DNA from 2 places in the Lysinibacillus sp. 54212 genome. Region 1 is predicted to be linked to the other one. Evidence: predicted binding sites of a transcription regulator. Region 1 holds the regulator's gene; the other holds the start of a gene.

Region 1 (4,200 bases):
CTCAGCCTCTGTTAATGTGCCCTCCTTCGCTTTTTTCGATAACTCATTAATACGAGCGATTTTTTCATTTGATAACATAGCTTTCTCACCTTTCATATTTCCAATAATACAAAGGTATGAGAAAAAGGCACATGATGCAAGTGTTAACTCTTTCAGACTAAAGACTTTCTTTCCTTTAAACAGGTTTTGAAACTTCATCCATTCCATAGTTGGGTTATTCTGTAATGGAAATAAGAATTTTAAAGTATGTCAATTTACTCTACAGTGTTAAAAAAACGTGGAAAAGGTTATTTGCCACTATGTTCGATTTTATTCAACGGATAATTCCTTTCGATAAAGCTATCGCTAGCAAACACGCCTCTATACAAGAAATATTTTTTTTAATAAACACAGCCTAATCTATAATATAGGAAAAGGAGATTCGATATGATAGATACTACGATTACAGTATTAATGGTTGTGGAAGCTGTATTTTTGTTACTAACGTTATATTTTGTTTTAAGCTATATGAAGTATTTGAAAATTGAAGATGAGAGATTAGAAAAGCAGTCCAAATTTGCAGCAATTAGTTGTTTAGCGATTGCTTTTGCCATTCCAATACTCTCTACGATTTTTTAGTCTAGGAAACACTTAAGAAGTAAGTTGTAGTAGCCCACTAAATTTATGCGGGTCTATAATTTTATGAAGAGGCGGCTATACACATTATTTTACACTGCTTTCAGTATACTCTGTATATCTCCGGTGAACGGTTGCTTTACTTACTTGAAATCCTAAGCCTTGAAGCGTGCTTGCGATTTCGTTAAACGTAAGTCCCTTTTGACGAAGCTTAACAATTTCTTCTATAGGTACTTCTATTCGTTCACGCCCTTCTGCATTTCCTCGTTCTTTTAAATTCAACTCTGGTCTATAGCCATTTTCTACTGCCCTACGCATTCCTCTACGTATTTTTGCATTGTGTAACCTCCGCTGGTATTCCTCGACAATCGCCAATATTTCTAAAAGCATTGTATCCATTTCATTTAGTGAAAGTGGACCAGCATCATTTAATGAATACACGGTAGTTTCATTTTTTTGCAATAAATGCAGGACAGCCATTCGTGCATTGCCACGTCCTAATCGTGTTTCGTCTTGCACAAATAACGTCGTAATATTCTCAGCCTTCATAAAATCAAGCATTGCTAACAGACCATCACGATCCACATCATAGCCGCTTTGCTGATCCTCGAAAACTGCTGCAACTGAAAATTGTAGATTACTAGCATAACGAGTTAATTCCTCTCGTTGCCTAATTAATGATGTTTCTTGTGTAGATTTTTCAGTGCTTACTCGGCAATATAGTACTGCCTTGTTGTTGTTTGTCATTGTTGTTCACTCGCCACTTTTACAGAATAATGATCTTCTTTTATTAAATTTGCAATATAGATTGAATGTCTTTCAACTGGGATAAGGATTTCTTGTCCTTCTACAATCGCGCCAGTTTTCATCGCATTTTCTTTTTTTACAAACGTAATCCAATCATGCGTAGACATTTTACCACGATATTGATCGGCTAACGACCATAATGTATCGCCTTGCTCAATTGTAATATTTTTATAGTGCTCGATTTTTTCGTCTGTAATAAATAAGTATAGAATAAAGACAAGAGAAGCTGCGAAAAAAAGTGCTATATAGCTATTTTGTTTTAACCATTTCATTATAAAAAACCCCTTTACGAATGTTTGTTCGGTATGTATGTTTTCATATTAGAACAAACGTTTGTTTTTGTCAACTCTTTTTCGAACCTATGTTTGCATTGTTGTTCGCATAATGTTATACTGTTCGTAATTAGATAGAAGAAACTACATAAAAATAGAGAGGTGAGCACTATGACAAAGGTATCAAAACGACAAGAAGCAATACTAGCATTTATTAAAGATGAGGTGCGAGCAAAAGGTTATCCTCCATCAGTTCGAGAGATTGGAGAGGCTGTTGGTCTTGCTTCAAGTTCAACTGTACACGGTCATTTAGCGAGGCTTGAAAGTAAGGGCTTGATTCGTCGTGATCCTACAAAACCTCGTGCAATTGAAATTTTAGATCATGATGCTGATCCGGTTAATAAACAAGAAGTGATTCACGTTCCATTAATCGGGAAAGTAACGGCTGGATCTCCAATCACAGCAATTGAAAATATTGATGAATACTTCCCACTTCCTAATACATACGGTACGAGTGAGGATCAAATTTTCATGCTAGAGATTATGGGAGAATCGATGATTGAGGCAGGCATATTAGATGGTGACTTTGTCATTGTGAAGCAGCAATCAACAGCTCATAATGGCGATATCGTCGTTGCAATGACAGAAGATGATGAGGCAACGGTAAAACGATTCTTTAAAGAGAAAACTCACTTCCGTTTACAGCCTGAAAATTCTTCAATGGATCCTATTCTAGTGAATCAAGTATCGATTTTAGGTAAAGTTGTAGGCTTATATCGAACAGTACAATAAATATAAATGGAGAAGAATACGCAAGGTTTTCTTCTCCATTTTTCATTCCTGAATATTTAAGGGTATTGATTTCATAAATACGTGAGCATTACTGCAAATTCGTGCATACTTATGTTTTTCTGCATTTCATTCCCATTCAATAGATGGTTCTTGCTTATGTAGATCAACGGAAGAAAATAGTATATGAAGATGACAATTATAGTTATTTCAATTATGGAATTAAAATTAACGAATGAACAGCATCTCTTATATGAAGTCGCTTTAATTAATTGATGGACATACGGCTTCTCCAAAATCGAATCTGTAATCGATTTTTTTAGTTTGTAATTGTAGTAGCTTTATTTTACAAAAGAGATTTTATTGATCCCCATCATAAAAAGGCGGCCGAAAATCCAGATTTTCATCTAAATTTTCGGACAGCCCTTTTCGCTAACTATTGATATATTTTGCCGCCAGATTCTTTAAATTCTTTTGCCTTTTCCTTTAAACCTTCTTCAACCGCTTTCGTTTCTTTTTCTTTGACACTATTGCGAATATCATGTGAGATTCTCATGCTACAAAATTTCGGTCCGCACATCGAGCAAAAATGGGCTACCTTTGCTCCTTCTGCAGGCAATGTTTCATCATGATACTCTATTGCTCGTTCAGGATCTAATGATAAATTGAACTGATCTCGCCAACGGAATTCAAAACGCGCTTTCGATAAGGCATCATCTCGTTTTTGCGCTCCCGGATGCCCCTTCGCTAAATCGGCTGCATGTGCGGCAATTTTATACGTAATGACCCCTTCACGTACATCGTCTCTATTTGGTAAGCCTAAATGTTCCTTCGGTGTCACATAACAAAGCATGGCCGTGCCAAACCAACCAATCATCGCAGCACCAATCGCAGATGTAATATGATCATAGCCAGGGGCAATATCCGTTGTAAGCGGCCCTAATGTGTAAAACGGTGCCTCTTCGCAAATTTCTAATTGCTTATCCATATTTTCTTTAATAAGATGCATTGGTACATGGCCTGGTCCTTCCACCATCACTTGCACATCATGCTTCCAAGCAATTTTCGTTAATTCCCCAAGCGTTTCGAGCTCTGCAAATTGTGCTGCATCATTGGCATCATGAATAGAGCCTGGGCGTAAGCCATCGCCAAGCGAAAAGGCCACATCGTACGCTTTCATAATTTCACAAATTTCTTCAAAATACGTATACAGAAAGTTTTCTTGGTGGTGCGCTAAACACCACTGTGCCATAATCGATCCGCCACGCGATACGATGCCTGTTAAACGCTCCACTGTTAATGGAATGTAACGTAGCAGGACACCAGCATGAATCGTAAAATAATCTACTCCTTGTTCTGCTTGTTCAATTAATGTATCGCGGTAAATTTCCCATGTCAGATTTTCTACGATTCCATTTACTTTTTCAAGTGCTTGGTAAATTGGCACAGTCCCAACTGGCACAGCCGCATTACGGATAATCCATTCACGTGTTGTATGAATGTTTTTTCCTGTAGACAGATCCATAATCGTATCAGCGCCCCAACGTGTAGCCCAAATCATTTTTTCTACTTCTTCTTCAATCGAAGAGGAAACCGCAGAATTCCCAATATTGGCATTCACTTTCACGTGAAAATTGCGTCCAATAATCATCGGTTCTAGCTCTGGATGGTTAATATTGCATGGAATAATCGCACGACCTCTCGCTACCTCACTCCG
Region 2 (4,200 bases), on a different contig from region 1:
TGAGTCTGCCATGAAAATGTTAAAGGCGAAGCTATATCAATTAGAAATTGAAAAGCAAGAACAGCAGCTAGCTGAAATCCGTGGTGAGCAGAAGGAAATTGGTTGGGGCTCTCAAATCCGTTCTTATGTGTTCCATCCATATTCAATGGTAAAGGATCACCGAACAAATGAAGAAACGGGAAATACAGGAGCGGTAATGGATGGCGATTTAGATGCATTTATTAATGCCTACTTACGTTCGCGTATCGTAAAATAATCAGAAAAGCTTTTTATGTGATGAGATTATGCTCGTCCATAAAGAGCTTCTTTTTTTGAGGAAAATTCCGGTCTTGTTTTTCGAATTTGCAAATGGTGAAAAAAATATGTACAATACAAAAGGGAACGCTTGTTCTGTTTGGAGGGTTGAAAATGCAGAATCTGGATGTAGAAAGGGCTTATTTGGAGGCTATTATTTATTTACCGATGCTTTTAATTGTACTTGAAAGAGATCATACATTATTTGAAATGGGAGAATTTAAATTAAAGGGACCATATTTGCACTTAGTTGATGATGCTAGAACTTGTATTGAGGCAGATTTAAAAAGAGCGAAGGCGTATGTAACGGAAAAAAATATAAAGGTCATTCGTGCCGAAAAAGATGATTTATTTACAGAATATCATGTTCATTTTGCGAATACTGTAGAAGTGCGAAGATATTCTAATATACGCCTTCGAAATCACAGTGAAAAGTTATTAAAAGCCTATATTCGTAAAACAATTCAATAATTCATAAAGGAACAAATCGATTCCAATGCTTAAGGATGGCTTTGTATAACATAGCTGAAGTGACATACTGATTATTCAATGAAGAAATATGAATAAAGAGATCGACTTCAAGAGAATCCTTAAATGTTACCGTTACATGTGTTCTATGGTTAACAATATTTGTGATGGCATTAAATGAAACCCAAATATTATTATGAGATTTCGGTGACATTAACGGAAACATGACTTGTGGATGGCCATAATCAGTTGCAACGACGAGTGGGAATTTATGTTTGTTTTCATCTAAAAATTGTTTCGACCGATTAATGGAGGCTCTGTAGTTACTCCCCATATTTTCACAGGCAATATGAATAAGTCTTAACGGTCTTTTGGATACTTCAATAACGCCACTCTTTTCATAAACGATTGTATGAATTTTTTTGTCCTGCTTTTTTGATTCTAGTAAGTACGTATTACTTGTAATATTGTAGTCACTAACAAAACGAGTTGGTACAGTCAAATCGGTTTCCTCCTTTGTGAATTTTTAGAATTAAGTGACACCTAAATAATACCTAGTTTCAATAAGGAATACAACATTTTTTAGAAAATTCAGAAATTATATAAAGATTATTCTGAAAATATTGCAAATTGATGACTTTTTTTTTATAATAAAAAAAAGGGTATCGGGGTGATATCGATGGATAAGTATTATTCGTATACAGATTTTTTACGAGCAGTAGGGCATTACCCACGTGAGGCAGAAAGTGAGAAACTGTTAACCGACATTTATGTAGACTTATTTTTAAACCGGCTTCAACGTATACAGCGCATTGAGAGGCTGGAGGAGCTCATCGATATGTCATTAGATCAAAGAAACGAACAAGCATTTTTCGCACATACGCAGGAATTAAATGAATTACTCGAATCAATTGAAAACTAAATTCTATATTCCGTAAAAAAATTACACTTTTAACCTTACTAGTAGCTATAATAATTTCTAAAAATCGCCAGGTGTTCTATGGCGATTTTTATTTTTGTTTAAAAATTAGAATATACGTTCGCTTTATTGTCGATAATTAACAGTAGGTATGATAAAATGTACGTATTAGAAATGCAGGAAAGGACGAACAACAAATGAACGAAACTTTTGAAATTCAGTCCAATTATAGACCAAGTGGTGACCAGCCATCAGCAATTAAGGAGCTAGTGCAAGGTATTCAGGAAGGGAAGCGTCACCAAACGTTGCTTGGCGCAACAGGAACAGGTAAAACATTTACAATATCGAACGTTATTAAAGAGGTAAATAAGCCAACACTTATTATGGCGCATAATAAAACGCTAGCAGGTCAGCTGTATAGCGAATTTAAAGAGTTTTTTCCAAATAATGCAGTCGAATATTTTGTAAGTTATTATGATTACTATCAACCCGAGGCGTATGTCCCTCAAACAGATACGTTTATAGAGAAAGATTCAAGTATAAACGATGAGATTGATAAATTGCGCCATTCAGCAACATCAGCGCTATTTGAGAGAGATGATGTCATTATTATTGCATCCGTTTCTTGTATTTATGGCTTAGGTTCTCCAGAGGAATATCGTGAAATGGTCGTATCGATACGAACAGGAATGGAAATTGAGCGTAATGAACTGCTTAGAAAATTAGTCGATGTACAATATGAGCGTAATGATATTAATTTTACGCGTGGAACGTTTCGCGTCCGAGGAGATGTTGTAGAAATATTCCCTGCTTCTCGAGATGAGAGATGTATTCGAGTAGAATTTTTTGGTGATGAAATAGATCGTATTCGCGAGGTAGATGCACTAACGGGCGAAATTTTAGGCGAACGAGAGCATGTTGCAATCTTCCCTGCATCCCACTTCGTAACACGCGAGGAAAAGATGAAAAAAGCAATCGATAATATCCAAATAGAGCTTGAGGAGCAGCTATCAAAATTTCGAGCAGAGGATAAATTACTTGAAGCGCAACGATTAGAGCAGCGGACAAACTATGACCTAGAAATGATGCGTGAAATGGGCTTCTGTTCTGGAATTGAAAACTATTCACGTCATTTAACACTGCGTGAGTCAGGAGCAACACCGTACACCCTGCTCGATTATTTTCCAGAAGATTTTCTGCTCGTTGTAGATGAAAGTCATGTTACCCTGCCACAGGTGCGGGGGATGTATAACGGTGACCAAGCACGAAAGCAAGTGTTGGTGAATTATGGATTCCGATTGCCATCAGCGCTAGATAACAGACCGTTGAAATTCGACGAGTTCCAATCAAAAGTGTCACAGGCAATCTATGTTTCAGCAACACCTGGACCATATGAATTAGAGCATACACCAGAAATGGTAGAGCAAATTATTCGACCAACAGGGTTACTGGATCCGACAATCGATGTACGTCCGATCGAAGGGCAAATTGATGATTTAATCGATGAAATTCATGAACGAATTAAAAAGCAAGAACGTGTTCTTATAACCACTTTGACGAAAAAGATGTCAGAGGATTTATCCGCTTATTTAAAGGAAATGGGATTAAAGGTTGAATATTTACACTCTGAAATAAAAACGTTAGAGCGAATTGAAATTATTCGTGAGCTACGTAAAGGAACATATGATGTGTTAATTGGGATTAACTTATTGCGGGAGGGGTTAGATATTCCAGAAGTATCCCTTGTCGCGATTTTAGATGCAGATAAAGAAGGATTCCTACGTTCAGAGCGCTCATTAATTCAAACAATCGGGCGTGCAGCACGAAATTCGAATGGTCATGTCATTATGTATGCAAATAATATGACCGATTCGATGAAAAAAGCAATCGATGAAACAAAGCGTCGTCGAACGATTCAGGAAGCTTATAACAAGGAACATGGCATTACCCCACAAACAATTATAAAGAAAATTCCTGATATAATTCGTGCCACGCAGGCGGCAGAAGAAGAGGAAACATATGTAACAAAGGCGACGAAGGGGAAGAAATTAACAAAAGCAGAAATGGACAAGTTGATTTCGTCACTAGAGGTCGAAATGAAGGAAGCTGCAAAAGCGCTTGATTTTGAACGAGCAGCAGAATTGCGTGATACTATTTTTGAATTGAAGGCAGAAGGGTGACGAACTGTGAAAAATACAGAAATTATAGTACAAGGTGCACGTGCACATAACTTAAAAAATATTGATGTAACAATTCCAAGAGATAAGTTAGTTGTATTAACGGGATTGTCTGGTTCAGGGAAATCGTCACTTGCTTTCGATACGATTTATGCAGAGGGACAGCGACGTTATGTAGAATCACTTTCTGCATATGCCCGTCAATTTCTCGGTCAAATGGATAAGCCTGATGTAGATGCGATAGAAGGACTGTCACCAGCAATTTCTATTGACCAAAAAACGACAAGTCGTAATCCGCGTTCTACGGTGGGAACAGTAACGGAGATTTATGATTATCTACGA

The links. The regulator LexA, encoded in region 1, represses DNA repair genes until DNA is damaged. The targets are predictions, from matches to a motif close to CGAACATATGTTCG.
Region 2: a site for LexA is predicted at 1,792-1,805, ahead of uvrB (excinuclease ABC subunit UvrB). Genes of this name have one in related genera too.

The regions. Positions count from the first base shown of each region.
Region 1 is NZ_JBAFWZ010000013.1:77,918-82,117, forward strand. Features, by position in the region: gene V4T18_RS11100 (DUF896 domain-containing protein) at 1-78, opposite strand, end outside; gene V4T18_RS11105 (hypothetical protein) at 427-618, shown strand; gene V4T18_RS11110 (YneB family resolvase-like protein) at 703-1,362, opposite strand; gene yneA (cell division suppressor protein YneA) at 1,359-1,694, opposite strand; gene lexA (transcriptional repressor LexA) at 1,866-2,486, shown strand; gene thiC (phosphomethylpyrimidine synthase ThiC) at 2,920-4,200, opposite strand, start outside.
Region 2 is NZ_JBAFWZ010000028.1:3,901-8,100, reverse strand. Features, by position in the region: one part of gene prfB (peptide chain release factor 2) at 1-256, shown strand, start outside; gene V4T18_RS15550 (hypothetical protein) at 409-765, shown strand; gene V4T18_RS15545 (competence protein ComK) at 767-1,264, opposite strand; gene V4T18_RS15540 (IDEAL domain-containing protein) at 1,442-1,684, shown strand; gene uvrB (excinuclease ABC subunit UvrB) at 1,879-3,861, shown strand; gene uvrA (excinuclease ABC subunit UvrA) at 3,868-4,200, shown strand, end outside.